4 regions of the Streptomyces sp. NPDC104106 genome follow, and region 3 is predicted to be linked to each of the others. Evidence: riboswitches for the same ligand, from Rfam matches in the RefSeq annotation. Region 3 holds a riboswitch; each other region holds the start of a gene.
The links. A riboswitch is a leader RNA that binds a small molecule or an ion and turns the genes downstream of it on or off. The one in region 3 is predicted to bind cyclic di-AMP.
Positions count from the first base shown of each region.

Region 1: another riboswitch for cyclic di-AMP. It lies ahead of ACZ60X_RS17945 (M23 family metallopeptidase); the one in region 3 lies ahead of ACZ60X_RS04540 (M23 family metallopeptidase).
Region 2: another riboswitch for cyclic di-AMP. It lies ahead of ACZ60X_RS31445 (transglycosylase family protein); the one in region 3 lies ahead of ACZ60X_RS04540 (M23 family metallopeptidase).
Region 4: another riboswitch for cyclic di-AMP. It lies ahead of ACZ60X_RS32165 (transglycosylase SLT domain-containing protein); the one in region 3 lies ahead of ACZ60X_RS04540 (M23 family metallopeptidase).

Region 1 is NZ_JBVJMF010000007.1:21,385-25,562, reverse strand. It holds gene ACZ60X_RS17960 (dihydrofolate reductase family protein) at 1-604, shown strand, start outside; tRNA gene ACZ60X_RS17955 (tRNA-Met) at 717-790, opposite strand; gene ACZ60X_RS17950 (PP2C family protein-serine/threonine phosphatase) at 947-2,203, shown strand; cyclic di-AMP (ydaO/yuaA leader) riboswitch at 2,366-2,510, shown strand; gene ACZ60X_RS17945 (M23 family metallopeptidase) at 2,520-3,545, shown strand; gene ACZ60X_RS17940 (aldo/keto reductase) at 3,614-4,178, shown strand, end outside.
Region 2 is NZ_JBVJMF010000016.1:92,055-96,232, forward strand. It holds gene eno (phosphopyruvate hydratase) at 1-1,262, opposite strand, end outside; gene ACZ60X_RS31445 (transglycosylase family protein) at 1,783-2,493, opposite strand; cyclic di-AMP (ydaO/yuaA leader) riboswitch at 2,498-2,672, opposite strand; gene ACZ60X_RS31450 (transglycosylase family protein) at 2,855-3,979, opposite strand; gene ACZ60X_RS31455 (cytochrome P450 family protein) at 4,148-4,178, opposite strand, start outside.
Region 3 is NZ_JBVJMF010000002.1:123,432-127,609, reverse strand. It holds gene ACZ60X_RS04550 (HPr family phosphocarrier protein) at 123-404, shown strand; gene ACZ60X_RS04545 (GntR family transcriptional regulator) at 573-1,259, opposite strand; gene ACZ60X_RS04540 (M23 family metallopeptidase) at 1,477-2,217, opposite strand; cyclic di-AMP (ydaO/yuaA leader) riboswitch at 2,230-2,390, opposite strand; gene ACZ60X_RS04535 (M16 family metallopeptidase) at 2,598-3,968, opposite strand; gene ACZ60X_RS04530 (M16 family metallopeptidase) at 3,986-4,178, opposite strand, start outside.
Region 4 is NZ_JBVJMF010000017.1:33,246-37,423, reverse strand. It holds partial or broken gene ACZ60X_RS32175 (FAD-dependent oxidoreductase) at 1-288, shown strand, start outside; gene ACZ60X_RS32170 (HAD family hydrolase) at 391-1,197, shown strand; gene ACZ60X_RS32165 (transglycosylase SLT domain-containing protein) at 1,345-1,848, opposite strand; cyclic di-AMP (ydaO/yuaA leader) riboswitch at 1,852-2,034, opposite strand; gene ACZ60X_RS32160 (polyprenyl synthetase family protein) at 2,884-3,894, shown strand.

The DNA.
Region 1 (4,178 bases), on a different contig from region 3:
CGCCCCGCTCCTCGTCGGCGACCCGGCGGCCCCGCGCCTGTTCGGCCCCGGTGCGTACCAGGCGGGCCGGCTGCGCCTGACCGAGACCCGCCGGATCGAGGACGTGGTCCTCATGCGCTACGAGCCCACCGCCCCCGGCACCGGACCCGCGCCCACCGCCGCCGACCGCCACTGGCTGCGCACCGCCTGCGACCTCGCCGCGCTGTGCCCGCCCTCCGAGACGGCGTTCAGCGTCGGCGCGGTGGTGGTCGCGGCCGACGGCACGGAGCTGGCCCGCGGCCACTCCCGCGAGGGCGACGACCCGGTGGTCCACGCGGAGGAGGCCGCGCTGGCGAAGATCGACCCGGCCGAGCCGCGGCTGCCCGGGGCCACGGTCTACAGCAGCCTGGAGCCGTGCGCCCGGCGCGCGTCGCGGCCGGCGCCGTGCTCCGAGCTGATCCTTCGGGCGGGGGTGCGGCGGGTGGTCACCGCGTGGCGCGAACCGGACACGTTCGTGGCGGCGGCCGACGGGACCGGCGTGCTGGCCAAGGGGGGAGCCGAGGTCGTCGTACTGGGGGAGTACGAGGAGCGGGCCAAGGCGCCGAACAGGCATCTGGTGGCGTAAGTCACCCCACGGGCGCCCCCGCCGCTGCCCGGGGCGCCCCCGCCGCACCCGAAAGAGCCCCGACAGCACTCAGGGCCCGGAATCCGATGGATTCCGGGCCCTGAGTCTTCAGTAGCGGGGACAGGATTTGAACCTGCGACCTCTGGGTTATGAGCCCAGCGAGCTACCGAGCTGCTCCACCCCGCGTCGTTGTGTTCACTACTGTACGCCATCCGCGCGGCACTTTGCACATCGGCTGATCAAGACGCCCCCGGAGCCCGTCATCCGCTCGGCCCACCGAGGTCGCCCGGCGGGCCGCGGGCCGTCAGGCTGGTCGTACGTCGGACACGTGGGAGACGCGCGGTGGGCCCTGGAGAGGTGGAGGAGAGCCCGTATGCCAGGGCGGGGGGCAGGCTTCCCGGCGACCCCGTGCCCGACCCGGGGCTCGGCGACGAGCCGGCGCCCCCGCGCCCGCACCGCTTCCCCCTCCGCCGGCCGGCCCGCGCCCTGCCCGCGCTGCTGATCGCCGGCGGGGTGCTGTACGGCCTGCTCACGCCGAGGGAGTTCACCGCCGTTCCGTTCTTCACCGCCGCCCCGCTGATCGCCGCGCCCCTGTCCGCGCTGCGCACCACCGTGCTGACCGGCGTCGCGGCCGTCGCCGCGATGTTCGCGGTGCGGGCCCAGGGCGGCGAGCACCCGGCCGTCGGCGTCGTCACGGACGTCGTCACCGTGACCAGCGTCGCCCTGCTGGCGGTGGCGATCAACCGGGTGGTGCGGATCGGCGACCGGCGGCTGGCCTCCGCCCGGGAGATCGCCGAGGCCGCCCAGCGGGCCGTACTGCCGGAGCCCGCCGCGCGGATCGGCGGCTTCGAGATCGCCGCCCGTTACGAGGCGGCCCGGCAGGACGCGTTCATCGGCGGCGACCTGTACGCGGTGCAGGACAGCCCGCACGGCGTCCGGCTGATCGTCGGGGACGTGCGCGGCAAGGGCATGGGCGCGGTGGCCGCCGTCGCCGTGGTGATCGGCGCGTTCCGGGAGGCCGCCGAGCAGGAGGACACGCTGGAGGCGGTGGCCCAGCGGCTGGAGCGCGCACTGGCCCGCGAGGGCACCCGGCGCGACGGCATCGACGCCTTCGAGGGCTTCACCACCGCCGTCCTCGCCGAACTCCCGCACGGCGACGGGCTCGTACGCATCGTCAACCGGGGTCATCCGCCCCCGCTGCTGCTGTCCGCCGACGGCGCGCCGCACACCCTGGCGGCCGCCGAGGCCGCGCTGCCGCTCGGCATGAGCGACCTGGGGATGTGGCCGGACCGGGCCATCGAGGCACCCTTCCCGGACGGCTCCACCCTGCTGCTGTACACCGACGGGCTGTCCGAGGCCCGCAACCGCCACGGCCGGTTCTTCGACCCCGAACGGCGGCTCGCGGGGCGCCTCTTCCGCGACCCGGCGGACCTGGTCGACGCGCTCGCCGAGGAGGTGCGGCGGCACTCCGGCGGCGGGATGGCCGACGACATGGCGCTGCTCGCCGTACGGCACCCGCAGGGGTTCCCGGGGTTCACGGATGGTGACCGGGTGACCGCCGTCCGCATGACACCTGAGACACCATCAAAACTGCCGTGACTCCTGAACCCTCGCCAACCCATCCGTTTTGCAGGGTTCGTGGATGATAAGTCCCGGCCGGGAACGTTAACGATCAAGCCCAACGGCTTGGAAAGTGACTCGCAAGTCTATTAACGTTCGATAACGCAGCGCGGTCGTCCCAGCCGCCACAAGAGGCGGCTCCGTGCGCACGCGCCGAATCCCGCAAGGGAACCGGGGAACCACCACCTTGGGGTGAATCACGCGGATACCGCCCGGTATACGCGCGTAGGAGACCTTCCTGCTCCGAACCCGTCAGCTAACCCGGTAGGCGACGGAAGGAAAGGAGTACGCCCGCGTGGCGTCCAACCGGCCTGCCCCAGAAGCCCCGTACATACCGGCGTCCGCCGAGCCCGAGGCCTTCGCCTACGGCTCCTACCGCGCCGAAGAGGGCCCCTGGGAGGAGTGGAACCCCACCGAGGACTCCGTCGACCGGGTCCGTGGCCGGCACCGTGTCGCCAAGCAGCGCGGCGGCTTCGCCCGCAGCTCCACCGTCCTCGGCGTCGGCGTCATGGCCGCCGTCGGCGCGGGCGGCATGGCCAGTGCCCACACCGGCAAGCCCCCGGTCTCCATCTCCCTGCCAGACTCCGTGAGCCACCTCTTCGACGGCGGCGGCTCCTCGGAGGCGTCGAAGACCACCGCCACCGGGCTCTCCGACGTCGGCGCGACCACCGACAGCGGCAAGGCCGGCGACGCGGGGGAGGCCCTGCGCAACCGGATCATGGCCCAGGCCGAGCACCAGCAGAGCAGGGCCGACAGCAAGGCCACCGCCGCCGCGCTCGCCGCCGCCGAGAAGCAGACCGCCGACGCCGCCGCCAAGGCCGAGAAGGACGCCGCCGCCAAGGCGGCGGCCGCCAAGGACAAGGCGCAGGCCGACGCCGAGAAGGCCGCCGAGACCGCGCGGCTGGCCGAGCTGGCCAAGCAGTACCAGTTGCCCGTCGTGTCGTACACGATCACCGGCACCTTCGGTCAGCCCGGCGCGATGTGGTCCTCCGGCTACCACACCGGCCTCGACTTCGCCGCCCCCACCGGCACCCTGATCAAGGCCGTCCACGGTGGCACGATCACCGAGGCGGGCTGGGCCGGCGCCTACGGCTACCGCACCGTCCTGACGCTGGACGACGGCACCGAGCTGTGGTTCTGCCACCAGTCCTCGATCAACGTCTCGGTCGGCCAGAAGGTCTCCACCGGCGACGTCATCGGCCGCATCGGCGCCACCGGCAACGTCACCGGCCCGCACCTGCACCTGGAGGTCCACCCGGGCGGCCAGCCCACCGGCATCGACCCGGCGGCGTGGCTGCGGGACAAGGGCCTCAACCCCTGACCGGTCCGGCGCGGAAATTCACACCGGCGGCGGAATGCGATCATCTGCCGCCGGTGTTGACGTAGAGCATGACTTCCTTGCGCACACTCGGTTCCTCGGACCTCCAGGTCTTCCCCCTCTCCCTCGGCGGCAACGTCTTCGGCTGGACCGCCGACGAGGAGACCTCCTTCGCCGTGCTCGACGCCTACACGGCCGCGGGCGGCAACTTCATCGACACCGCCGACGCCTACTCCGCCTGGGTCGAGGGCAACGAGGGCGGCGAGTCCGAGACGGTCATCGGCAAGTGGCTCAAGGCCCGCGGCAACCGCGACGACGTCGTCATCGCCACCAAGGTCAGCCAGCACCCGAAGTTCCAGGGCCTGTCCGCCGCCAACATCAAGGCGGCCGCCGACGCGTCCCTGAGCCGCCTGGGCACCGACCACATCGACCTCTACTACACGCACTTCGACAAGCCCGAGATCCCGGTCGAGGAGATCATCGGCGCCCTCGACGAGCTGGTGCGGGCGGGCAAGGTCCGGCACATCGCCGCCTCCAACATCAGCCCCGAGCGCCTTCAGGCCTCCCTCGACTTCTCCGAGCGCGAGGGCCTGGCCCGCTACGTCGCCCTCCAACCGCACTACAACCTGGTCTCCC
Region 2 (4,178 bases), on a different contig from region 3:
CTGCGGCCGGCGTACACCGCGGCGTCGTCGAGGATCTCCTCGATGCGCAGCAGCTGGTTGTACTTGGCGACGCGCTCGGAGCGGGCCGGGGCGCCGGTCTTGATCTGGCCGCAGTTGGTGGCGACGGCGAGGTCGGCGATGGTGACGTCCTCGGTCTCGCCGGAGCGGTGGGACATCATGCACTTGAAGCCGTTGCGCTGGGCCAGCTCGACGGCGTCCAGGGTCTCGGTCAGCGAGCCGATCTGGTTCACCTTCACGAGCAGGGCGTTGGCGGTGCCCTCCTCGATGCCGCGGGCGAGGCGCTCGGGGTTGGTGACGAACAGGTCGTCGCCGACGAGCTGGACCTTGTCACCGAGGCGGTCGGTGATGACCTTCCAGCCGGCCCAGTCGTCCTCGAACAGCGGGTCCTCGATGGAGACCAGCGGGTAGGCCGCCACCAGCTCCTCGTAGTACTCCGTCATCTCGGCGGCGGAGCGCTCCTTGCCCTCGAAGAGGTACTTGCCGTCCTTGTAGAACTCGGAGGCGGCGACGTCGAGCGCGAGGGCGATCTGCTCGCCGGGGACGTAACCGGCCTCCTTGACGGCCTCCAGGATGAGGTCCAGGGCGGCGCGGTTGGACTCCAGGTTGGGGGCGAAGCCGCCCTCGTCGCCGAGGCCGGTGGACAGGCCCTTGCTCTTCAGGACCTTCTTCAGCGTGTGGTAGACCTCGGCGCCCCAGCGCAGGGCCTCGGAGAAGGACTCCGCACCTACGGGGGCGATCATGAACTCCTGGATGTCCACGTTGGAGTCGGCGTGCGAGCCGCCGTTCAGGATGTTCATCATCGGGACGGGCAGCAGGTGCGCGTTCGGGCCACCGAGGTAGCGGAACAGCGGCAGGTCGGAGGCCTCGGAGGCGGCGTGGGCCACGGCCAGCGAGACGCCGAGGATGGCGTTGGCGCCGAGGGAGCCCTTGTTGTCCGTGGCGTCCAGGTCGAACATGGCCTGGTCGATCAGGCGCTGCTCGGTGGCGTCGTAGCCGACCAGCTCCGGGCCGATCTGCTCGATGACGGCGAGGACGGCCTTCTCGACGCCCTTGCCCTGGTAGCGGTTCGGGTCACCGTCGCGCAGCTCGATGGCCTCGAAGGCACCGGTGGAGGCGCCGGACGGGACGGCGGCACGACCCGTGCTGCCGTCGTCGAGGCCGACCTCGACCTCGACCGTGGGGTTGCCTCGGGAGTCCAGGATTTCCCGGGCTACGACGACGTCGATGGACGGCACGAGCATCTCCTTCTTGGATGTGACGCTGGAACTGCGAAGTGGTGTGCCTTACGGCTGTGCCTTGCGACTAGAGCCTAACCGTCTCCGGGGGATCAGCCACCGACCGACCGCCCCGTGGACGGGGAGGGACACGCAGACGGTACCCATTGTTCACCAGCGGAACAAAGGGGGGCGCGGGTGAAGAGCGGGCAAACGAGTGGGGCGGGGGCGGACGCCGGGGGCGGGGCCTGGCCGGCCGGAGCGTTCGAGTGCCGGAGCGAGCGGTGGGGGCGAGAGCCGGGACCGACCTGGCGGGGCGGGGAAGGCTCGGGCGTGCGGCGGGCGCGGAGGGCGGCGTCGGGGTTGGCCCGGCGGAACGCCGGGGGCCGGGGGGAGCGGTGTGGGGGTGAAAAGACCCCGCCCCGGCGCGTACGGGGGAACACGCGCCGGGGCGGGGAGCCCGTGGGGACGGGGGGTGGCCCTCACGGGGTCCTCAGTGTGGGGGGTGGGGATGTGAGGGCCCTGCGGGTCCGGCCGGAGCCGGATGTCACTTCAGGTGCAGCTGCTGACCCGGGTAGATGAGGTCGGCGTTGTCGATGATGTCCTTGTTCAGCTCGAACAGCTTCTGCCAGCCGCCCCGCACCTGGTGCTTCTCGGCGATGGAGCTGAGGGTGTCACCCTTGACGACCTTGTACTCGCCGTCGCCCTTCTTGACCTTCTTGCCGGTCGGGGTGGTGACGGTCTTGCTCGCGGACGGGGCCGTGCGCTCGGCGGAGCGGGAGGCGGCCTGCCCGTCGGTGGAGCGGGTGGTGGTGCCGGCGCCGCTGCCGGCGGAGCTGCTGCTCGACGAGCTGGAGCCGGCGCTCGGGGCGGAGCCGTTGTACGCGGCGGAGGACAGCCCCGTGCCGCAGACCGGCCAGGCGCCCTTGCCCTGCGCGGCGAGGACCTTCTCGGCGACCGCGATCTGCTGCGCCTTGCCGGCCTGGTTGGCCTGCGGGGCGTACGCGGTGCCGCCGTACGCGGCCCAGGTGGAGGCGGAGAACTGCAGGCCACCGTAGTAGCCGTTGCCGGTGTTGATGGACCAGTTCCCGCCGGACTCGCACTGGGCGACCGCGTCCCATTCGGAGGCGGTGGCGGCGGAGGCGTTGCCGGCCGCCATCAGCGGGGCGGCGACGGCGGCACCGGTGACACCGGCGAGCGCGATGACGCGGGTGGCCTTGGACGGGCGACGGTGCTTGCCCTTGCCGGAGAACAGCATGGATCGATCCCCTCACCGACGCCTGCGAGGTGAGCTGTCGGGTTCGGGCCGGTTGAGTTGCCCGGCCGCACGCCCGCTGTCGCGGGCCTGCGGCTTCACCCCAAGCCGGTTCCGGCGTCAACTGCCGGTTCCGGCGCCTACCTTGGGTCCCCCGCTCCTGCCTACGGCGCTTGACGCGACGACTGTTCCCGGGCGACCGCTGGCAGGATTCGGCGTTGCGGCTGCCGGGGCTCGTGGTGACGAGCGGTCCTGACCGTAGACACGCGATCGACGGAATTTCAAAGACGATCAGGGCTTCTGAGACTCATCCCACACTTTCGCCAAACCGGACATTAGCGATCAACTGGGGCGTCAACTCCCGCTATCGCGCGCCCGTTTCGCGACCCACTTCCAGCGTCTGACCGGCGGCGATGAGGTTCGGGTCGGCGCCTATCACCTTGATGTTGCCGTCGTAGAGCGCATGCCATCCGCCGTCGACGCCAAGGGAGTCGGCGATGGAGGCGAGCGTGTCGCCCTCGCGGACGGTGTAGGTGGCCGGCCCGCTGCCCGCATGGCGGCCGGCGGACGTGGCGTTCTGACCGTTTGCCGCGCTTTCGTCCGCACTGTCCCCGCGGTGACGTCCGCCACTGCTGAGCGCTCCGGTGTCGACGAGGCTCCAAGAGCCGGGACTCTGGCGGGAATTGTCCGACTCGTCGGTTCCGGGGACGGCCGTCGGGGAACTGTCGCTCGCCGGCGCGTTCCCGGTGCCCGACGAACCGGTGGAACCTCCGGCTCCCGCAGAACCGGACGCACCCGCCTTGTCGGTCTTGTCGGACTTGGGGGTGTCGGTCCCGCCGGAGTCACGCTTCCCGCCCGACGCCGTGCCGGAACCCTCGCTCGCGCCCGGCGTGGCCGTGCTGCCGGAGCCCACGGAAGAACCCGCGCCGGAGCCGGACTTCGCGCCCGACTGGGAGCCCGAACCGGAGCCGCTCCCGGAACCCGAGCCGGACCCCGACCCGGAGCCGTCCGGCAGGCCGGAGGAGTCGGAGGTGTCGGCCGAGGCGGAGTCGTCGCCCGACCCCTTGCCGTTGCCGGAGCCGCCGACGCCCGTGTCGACCTTGACCGAACCAGAGTTGGAGGTCAGCCCGGCGGTCAGCGCGCACATGGTCCACGGCTTGGTGCCCTGGTCGGCGAGGATCTTCTCGGCGACGGCGATCTGCTGGTTGCGGCTGGCCTGGTCGGGGCTGTCGGCGTACTGCGTGCCGCCGTACTTGTCCCAGTCGTCCTGCGAGATCTGCAGACCGCCGTAGTACCCGTTGCCGCTGTTCGCGCTCCAGGAACCCCCGCTCTCGCACTCGGCGACCTTGTCCCACGTGGTGCCGTCGGCCGCGTGGGCGCTCGCGGCGCCGAGCAGCGGGATGGCGATGGCGGAGCCGGTCACTCCCGCCGCGACGATGAGGGCCGGAGCCTGACGGGGGCGACGGTGACGACCGTTCCCGGAGAGCATGCGGAAACCTTTCGTGCGACAGCAGGGACGGCGTGGCGGATGGTGCCGGTCGCCACGCTGATGGGTGAACGTATCGGCAGACGATCACTTGTCACAAGTTAATGCCGCACAGATCACGTGAAGATCACAGAGTTGAGCCGCTGTCATGTTTGTGGCGGACCCGTGACGTCAGCGGACCGGAGTGAACTCCACCGGCAGC
Region 3 (4,178 bases):
CGGAAGTCGGGCCGAGGCCGCGGTCCGACGCCACGCCGGAGGGGACGAAGGTCCGCTCCGGGCATGTTTCACGGTGTGGGAAACTGGTCTAGACAACCCTGAACACTGAAGGGCAGCAACACATGGCTGAGCGCCGCGTCAACGTCGGCTGGGCCGAGGGCCTCCACGCCCGCCCCGCTTCCATCTTCGTCCGGGCCGCCACGGCCGCAGGTGTCCCGGTCACGATCGCCAAGGCTGACGGCAACCCCGTCAACGCGGCCTCCATGCTGGCCGTCCTGGGCCTGGGCGCCCAGGGTGGCGAGGAGATCGTCCTCGCCTCCGACGCCGAGGGCGCGGACGCGGCCCTGGACCGTCTGGCCAAGCTGGTCTCCGAGGGTCTGGAAGAGCTGCCCGAGACCGTCTGAGCACCTGCAGCACCCCGAAGCCGCGTCGCCCTTTTCGGACGGCGCGGCTTCACCCTTTCCGGACCGACGCCACGGCGCCGCCTTTCCGGAATTGCGCGGGCACACCAGAATTCGGGCAGCAGAAATACACCGCAACCGAATTACTCTTCTTTGTATACGGCGCTCGTGTTAATGCCGCACCCCCGACATGTTTACGGCTTGTTGCGAAGTCCTCACACGTTCGCCGGTGCCGGAGAGGCGAAGCCGGTGCGCGGCCGTCGCGCGCTCGCCGTGCAGCGCCGTGAGCGCCCGCGCGCGCTCGCCGTCGCCGCGCGCCACCGCGTCCACGATCGCGCCGTGCTCCGCCCAGGTCTCGACCGGGCTCGGCGACGCCTCGACGGCGTACATCCACGCGATCTTGTGGCGCAGCTGGGTCAGCATCGAGGTCAGCGAGGGGCTTCCGCAGGCCTGGGCCAGCGTCTCGTGGAACCAGCCGCCCAGGGAGCGCAGATCCTCGCTGCTGCCGCGCCTGGCCCGCTCCTGTCCCAGCCTGACCAGGCCGCGCAGCACCTTCAGATGCGCCTCCGTGCGCCGCTGCGCGGCCCGGGCCGCGCCGAGCGGCTCCAGCAGCATCCGCATCTCCAGCAGATCGGCCGCCTCCCGCTCGGTCGGCTCGGCCACGCACGCGCCCGCGTGCCGGCGCGTCACCACGAAGCCCTCCGCCTCCAGGGTGCGCAGGGCCTCGCGGACGGGGACGCGCGAGACGCCGTAGCGCCGGGCGAGGACTTCCTCGGTGAGTCGGCTGCCGCGCTCGTGGACACCGGCGACGATGTCGTCCCGGATCGCCGTGCATACCGAGTGCGCCGGAATGCGCATGACCGACCTCCGCCTTAATCCCCGTGAAACGCCGACGATGGACGTGTGTTCTGCGACTCTATTGCAATGCGCCGGAATTTCCGACGGCGGGCCGGAATCCATGGATATTTTTTGGACAGCGACCGCCGCGAACTGCCGCTGGAACCACGGGAAAACGGCGAAAGCCCCGGCTCGGTGAGCCGGGGCCTGTGGTCGCGGGGGCCGTGTGCCGCGCGCGTCAGACGTTCACGCCGTGCGCGCGGAGATAGGCGACGGGATCGACGTCGGAGCCGTAGTCGGGGGTCGTGCGGGCCTCGAAGTGCAGGTGCGGTCCGGTGACGTTGCCGGTCGCGCCCGACAGGCCGATCTGCTGGCCCGGGGTGACCTGCCCGCCCACCGTGACCCCTACGGACGACAGATGGCCGTACTGGGTGTACATGCCGTCGGCCATCTTGATCACGATCTGGTTGCCGTACGCGCCGCCCCAGCCGGTGGAGACGACGGTGCCGGAGCCGACCGCGTGGACCGGCGTGCCACTGGCCGCGTGGAAGTCGATGCCGGTGTGGGAACCGGAGGACCACAGGGAGCTGCCGGCCTTGTAGCCCGTGGAGACGTACGAGTCCGAGATCGGCGCGACGAAACGGTTCAGCCGCTCGCGCTCGGCCGCGCGGGCGGCGCGGACCTCGGCCTCGCGGGCCTCCTTGGCCCGCGAGGCGGCGGCCTCTTCGGCCGCCCTCTGCTCGGCGGCCTGCTGCTGGGCGTCGGCCTGCGCGTCGATCTGCTCGGCGATGTCGTCGCCCACGGAGATCACCGGGGCGAGGCCGCTCTGCTCGACGGAGTTCTGGGCGGCGGTCGCCGGAGAGGCCGCGAGGGTGCCGATGACACCGGTGGTGAGGGCCGCGACACCGGCCGCCTGAGCGGCGGTGCGCTTGACCCGGCCGGGCTTGCGGTGCTTCCCGGTGGCGCACATGAACGCCATGGAGTGGCTGGTCCTTTCCTTCCCTCTCGCCTACCGGGTTAGCTGACGGGTTCGGAGCAGGAAGGTCTCCTACGGCTCCCCACGCGCAGGCGTGGGCGTCCGACTCACCCCAGGGGACGTGGGTCCCCGGCTCCCCTGGCTCACGCCGTACGGGGACTCGGCGATGACTGTCCGGTGCCGCGGTTGCGGCGCACTGCCTGACGAACAGCCCGGACGACGCTAGGCGGGCGCGCGTCCAATCCCCAAACGGATCCCGGACTTTGTAGCGCATCCCACAGGGCAGACAGGCAACCTCCGCACCAAAACGGGCATCTGGGGAAGAGAGTGGAACAACAGGGCCCTGACGGCCTGCCGGTCGTCAGGGCCCACGCGCGCGTGTGTTACTCGGCCGCCACCACGGTGACCTCGCCGATGCCGAGCGCCTCCACCGGCGCCTTGATCTGCGCGGCGTCACCGACGAGGACGGTCACCAGGCGGTCCACCGGGAAGGCGTTCACGACGGCCGCCGTGGCCTCCACCGTGCCCGTCGCGGCCAGCTGCTGGTACAGCGTCGCCTGGAAGTCGTCGGGCAGGTGCTGTTCGACCTGGTCGGCCAGCGTGCTCGCGACGGCCGCCGCCGTCTCGTACTTCAGCGGCGCCACCCCGACGAGGTTCTGCACCGCCACGTCCCGCTCGGCGTCGGTCAGGCCGTCCGCCGCGAGGGTGCGCAGCACCTTCCAGAGGTCCTCCAGCGCGGGACCGGTGTTCGGCGTGTCCACCGAGCCGCTGATGGCGAGCATCGAGGCGCCCGTGCCGTCCGGGGCGGAGCGCAGCACCTGGCCGAACGCCCGCACACCGTAGGTGTAACCCTTCTCCTCGCGCAGGACGCGGTCCAGGCGGGAGGTGAGGGTGCCGCCGAGGCAGTAGGTGCCGAGCACCTGGGCGGGCCACACGCGGTCGTGCCGGTCGGGGCCGACACGGCCGATGAGCAGCTGCGTCTGGACGGCGCCGGGCCGGTCCACGATGACCACGCGCCCGGTGTCGTCGGCGCTCACCGGCGGCACCGGGCGCGGCTGCCCCGGTGTACCCGTCCATGCGCCCAGGCTGTCGCCGAGCAGCGCGTCCAGGTCGATGCCGGCGAGGTCGCCCACCACGACCGCGGTGGCCGTCGCGGGGCGCACGTGGCGGTCGTAGAAGGCGCGTACGCCGGCGGCGTCGATCTTCTCGACCGTCTCCTCGGTGCCCTGGCGCGGGCGCGACATGCGCGAGGTCGCCGGGAACAGCTCCTTGGACAGTTCCTTGGCGGCCCGGCGGCTGGGGTTGGCCAGCTCGTGCGGGATCTCGTCCAGGCGGTTGCGGACGAGGCGCTCGACCTCGCTCTCGGCGAACGCGGGCGCGCGCAGGGCGTCGGCGAGCAGGCCGAGGCCCTTGGCGAGGCGGGAGGCGGGCACCTCCAGGCTGATGCGGACGCCCGAGTGGTCGGCGTGCGCGTCCAGGGTGGCGCCCGCGCGCTCCAGCTCGGCCGCGAACTCCTCGGCGGAGTGCTTGTCGGTGCCCTCGGAGAAGGCCCGCGCCATGATCGTGGCGACACCGTCCAGGCCGGCCGGCTCGGCGTCCAGGGGCGCGTCGAGCAGCACCTCGACGGCGACGACCTGCTGGCCGGGGCGGTGGCAGCGCAGCACCGTCAGGCCGTTGTCGAGCGCCGAACGCTCGGGGGCCGGGAACGCCCACGGCTTGGCCTCGCCCGGCTGCGGCTGGGGGTGGAAGTCCATGGTGGCGAGCTGCTCGGTCACTTGGCCGTCTCCTCGTTCTCGTTACCGGCCTCTACGGTCGCTTCCTGCTCCGGGTCCTCGGGCACCTCGGCGTCCGGGGCCTCCTGCGGGGCCTTGGGCTCGTAGACGAGGACCGCGCGGTTGTCGGGGCGCAGGCGGGCCTTGGCGACCTCCTGGACCTCCTCGGGGGTGATCTCCAGGACGCGCTGG
Region 4 (4,178 bases), on a different contig from region 3:
CGCACGGCGGCCCGTACGGAGCGGCTCACCGCCGGCCACGTCATCGCGGCCACGGGCTACCGCGTCGACATCGCCGCGCTGGACTTCCTCGGCCCCGGACTGCGCACCGGCCTCGAGGTGAGCCGTGGCGCGCCGAAGCTCGGCCCCGGCTACGTGTCCTCCGTCCCCGGCCTGTGCTTCACCGGCCTGCCGGCGGCGGCGTCGTACGGCCCGGTGATGCGCTTCGTGTGCGGCACCGAGTTCGCCTCCCCGCGCCTGGCGCGCCACCTGGCAGCGGCCCACGGCTGACACCGTCGTGTGGCTGAAAGACGGCACTTGGGGCTGATGAGCACGTAAGTGCGCAGCATGACAAGGTGAGTCGGACCGGCGCCGCGTCCGTATTCTCTGAACATGGCAGCCGCATATGCACTGATCGCCACTGACCTGGACGGAACGCTGCTGCGCGGCGACGACACGGTCTCCGGCCGGACGCTCGCCGTGCTCGCGCGGGCGGCGCGGGTCGGCGCCCGCCATCTGGTGGTGACGGGCCGCCCGGCCCCGCGGGTACGGCCGCTGCTCGCGCACCTCGGGTGCGGCGGGCTCGCGGTGTGCGGCCAGGGCGCGCAGGTCTACGACGCCGGAAGCGGCCGCCTGCTGTGGTCGGTGCGGCTGGACCGTGAACTGGCCGAGGAAGCGCTCGGCAAGATCGAGGCCGAGGTGGGGCAGGTCTACGCGGCCGTGGACCAGGACGGTGTCGACGGGCTCACGCTGATCGAGCCCGGCTACCGGATGCCGCACCCGACCCTGCCCTCGGTCCGGGTCGGCCGGCGCGACGACCTGTGGTGCGAGCCGATCAGCAAGGTGCTGCTGCGCCACGCCGTCCTGTCCGACGACGAGTTGGCGGCGGTCGCGCGCGCGGTGGTGGGTCCGCTGGCGACGGTCACGATGTCGGGGCCCGGGACCGTGGAGCTCCAGCCGTGCGGGGTGACCAAGGCGACCGGGCTCGCGCTGGCCGCCGAGCGACTGGGGGTCGGCGCCGGGCAGGCCGTGGCGTTCGGGGACATGCCCAACGACATCCCGATGTTCGAGTGGGCGGGGCATGGGGTCGCCATGGCCGACGCGCATCCCGAACTCAAGGCGGTGGCCGACGAGATCACCTTGTCGAACGAGGACGACGGCGTCGCCGTCGTCCTCGAAAGACTGCTCCCGGCCGGCTGACCGACGCATCGGCTGACCGGCATACCGGCACGCGCCGGTCAGCAGCGTCCGGCCAGGGCGGCCCCTGTGGCAGACCACCCTGTGTCAGACGACCGCGCGGGCCTCCGCGTCACGGGCTGTGGTGTCCCGGCCCGTGGCGCCGGTGTCTCAGTACGCGCTGGAGACGTTGTCGATGGAGCCGTAGCGCGCGGCGGCGTAGTTGCAGGCCGCGGTGATGTTCGCGACCGGGTCGTACGGGTTGAAGGAGGTGCCGGCCACGTGGTAGGCCCGGAAGGTCGGGTCGATGACCTGGAGCAGGCCCTTGGAGGGGATGCCGGCGGCGGCGTTGGAGTCCCAGTTGTTGATGGCCAGCGGGTTGCCGGAGGACTCCCGCATGATGTTGCGGTAGATGCCGTTGTAGGTGCCCGGGATGCCCTTCTGGGCCATGATCGCGAGGGACTCGCGGATCCAGCCGTCGAGGTTGTTCGAGTACCCGGCGGTGGCGACGAGGGCCTTGGTGGTGACGGCCGTCTTGGTGGTGCCGGTGGCGGCGGAGGCGCTGGTGGCGCCGATGAGAGGCAGCGCGAGGACGGCGGCACCGGTGCCGGCGGCGGCGACGGTGCGCATGAGACGGCTGGTCCGGGTACGGCGGTGCTGAGCGGCAGCAGGCATGGCGAAGTTCCTCTCCGTCGCCTGCGAGGTGAGCTGTCGGGTTCGGGCGGGGAGGTGCCCGGCCGTGCCTTCGTGAGAAGGCGTGGCTTAACCCCTAGCCGTTCCGGTGCGACATGTGCCGACCGGCCCGGCGACTTACCTGGGTCCCCCGCTCCTGCCGTACGAATGAGTTCGCGGATGGTTATGCGGGCGGCGGCAGGATTCGGCGTCCGCCCGGCGAGCGGGAACGTATGCGAGAGCACATGCCGGGAACAAGTACCGGATTCACATGGCGCCCCATTTGACCTTGATCAATCCCCTATGGGGTGCTTGATCCTTTGCGGATGCCAATCCTCAACTCGCCGTCCGGGCAAGGGGGAACGGGTGGTGGGGCGGTCGGTGTGTGAAGAGGGCGCGAAGTGGGGGGTCGTGACCCAACTCACGAAATATCAAATCCTGGCAAATCGGTCATCTGGGATTCCGGCTCGGTGTGGTGGTGCGCGCGGCAGGGGAGGTGGGGGCAGGGGGCTGGATGGGGGGGCGATGGGGGTGCCGGGGGGTGTCGGGCGGGGGTGAGAGGTGGGTGTGAGGTGATCGGCGGGCGACTGGGAGGAGCGCCGGCCGGAAGGGGCGCACCCGGCGGGTGAACGGAAGGAGTGCGTGCGGCGGGTGAATCGGAGGAGGGTGCGTCGGGTGCTGGGGAGCTGCTGCGGGTCGGGCGCCGGAGCGGTGCGGTGCGCCGACGGGGGGATGGAACCGGGGATGGCGTGCCCGTCGTTGTCGTGGCGGAGGTGATCGACCGGGGACGGGGTGGAGGTGTTACTCCGCTCGCCTTCCGGTTGGCGACAAAGAGCGAGGCTTCCTGTTAAGTCGATAAATGTCCGTTCTTACCATCTGATCAAAAACATACCGGTCATGATCCAATACCGCCCAGGCTGGACCGGTGGGCGCTATCGGTGATCGAAACAGGACCGGATACGCTGACTTGAGTGATGGCAGCGACCTATCGACAAACCGTGTAATCGCCAGCAGACACCAGCAGACAGGAGACCCCTCGTGACCGTCGTCGGGCCGTTCGGGCTGAGCGTGCGGGACCAGGCTCTCGAAGCCGATGTCCAGGCCGGATTGGCGGCTGTCGAGGAAGGCTTGCTCGAAGCCACCAAGAGCGAGGTCCCGTTCATCACGGAGGCCGCGCAGCACCTCGTACGGGCCGGCGGGAAGCGGTTCCGCCCGCTGCTCGTGATGCTCGCGGCACGGTTCGGCGACCCCTACGCGCCGGGCATCGTGCCGTCGGCCGTCGTGGTGGAGCTGACCCACCTCGCCACGCTGTACCACGACGACGTCATGGACGAGGCCGCCGTGCGGCGCGGCGTGGACAGCGCCAACACCCGCTGGGGCAACTCCGTCGCGGTGCTCACCGGCGACTTCCTGTTCGCCCGCGCCTCCCAGATCCTCGCCGACCTCGGCCCCGAGGCGGTCCGGGTGCAGGCCCTCGCGTTCGAGCGGCTGGTCACGGGCCAGATCCTGGAGACTGCCGGTCCCTCGGACGGCCGTGACCCGGTCGAGCACTACCTCGACGTGCTCGGCGGCAAGACCGGCTCCCTGGTCGCGGTGTCGTGCCGGTTCGGCGCGATGATGTCGGGCGCCGACGAGACGGTCGTCGACGTGCTCACCCAGTACGGCGAGCGGCTCGGTGTCGCCTTCCAGCTCGCCGACGACGTCCTGGACATCGCCTCCGACTCGCGCGAGTCCGGCAAGACCCCGGGCACCGACCTGCGCGAGGGCATCGCGACCCTGCCCGTGCTCCGGCTGCGTGAGCGCGCGGCCCGGCTCCGGCTGCCCGAGGACCTCGCGCTGTGCGAGCTGCTCGACTCCGACCTCAGCGACGACGCCCGGCACGCCGAGGCGCTGACCAAGCTGCGCGCGCACCCCGCGCTGGAGCAGGCCCGCCGCGACACCGTGCGGTACGCGGAGGAGGCGCGGGCGGCGCTGTCGCCGCTGCGGGAGTGCGATGCCAAGGCGGCGCTGCAGGAGCTGTGCGACGCGGTGGTGCACCGCGCGGGCTGACGCCTCCCGGCCTGCGGCGGCGCACGGCTGGTCCTCCAGCGGCGGGGCGGCGGCGCGCGACTGACGTGTCCAACCACCCGGCAATCGGCCGTACGGTGTCCTGTCCTGGCCGTGCGGCCCGGCCCGGCCCCTAGGGGTCCCCGGGACGGGCGCCCCTGAGTGTCATACCCCAGTCGTACACGGAGTTGGCTCCGTGGTCTGACGCTTCCTCATGGCCGATTTGGTGAGATGGAGAACACGGACTTCACCACTCTTCACCGATTCGGGTGAAAATGGCGGCTCAG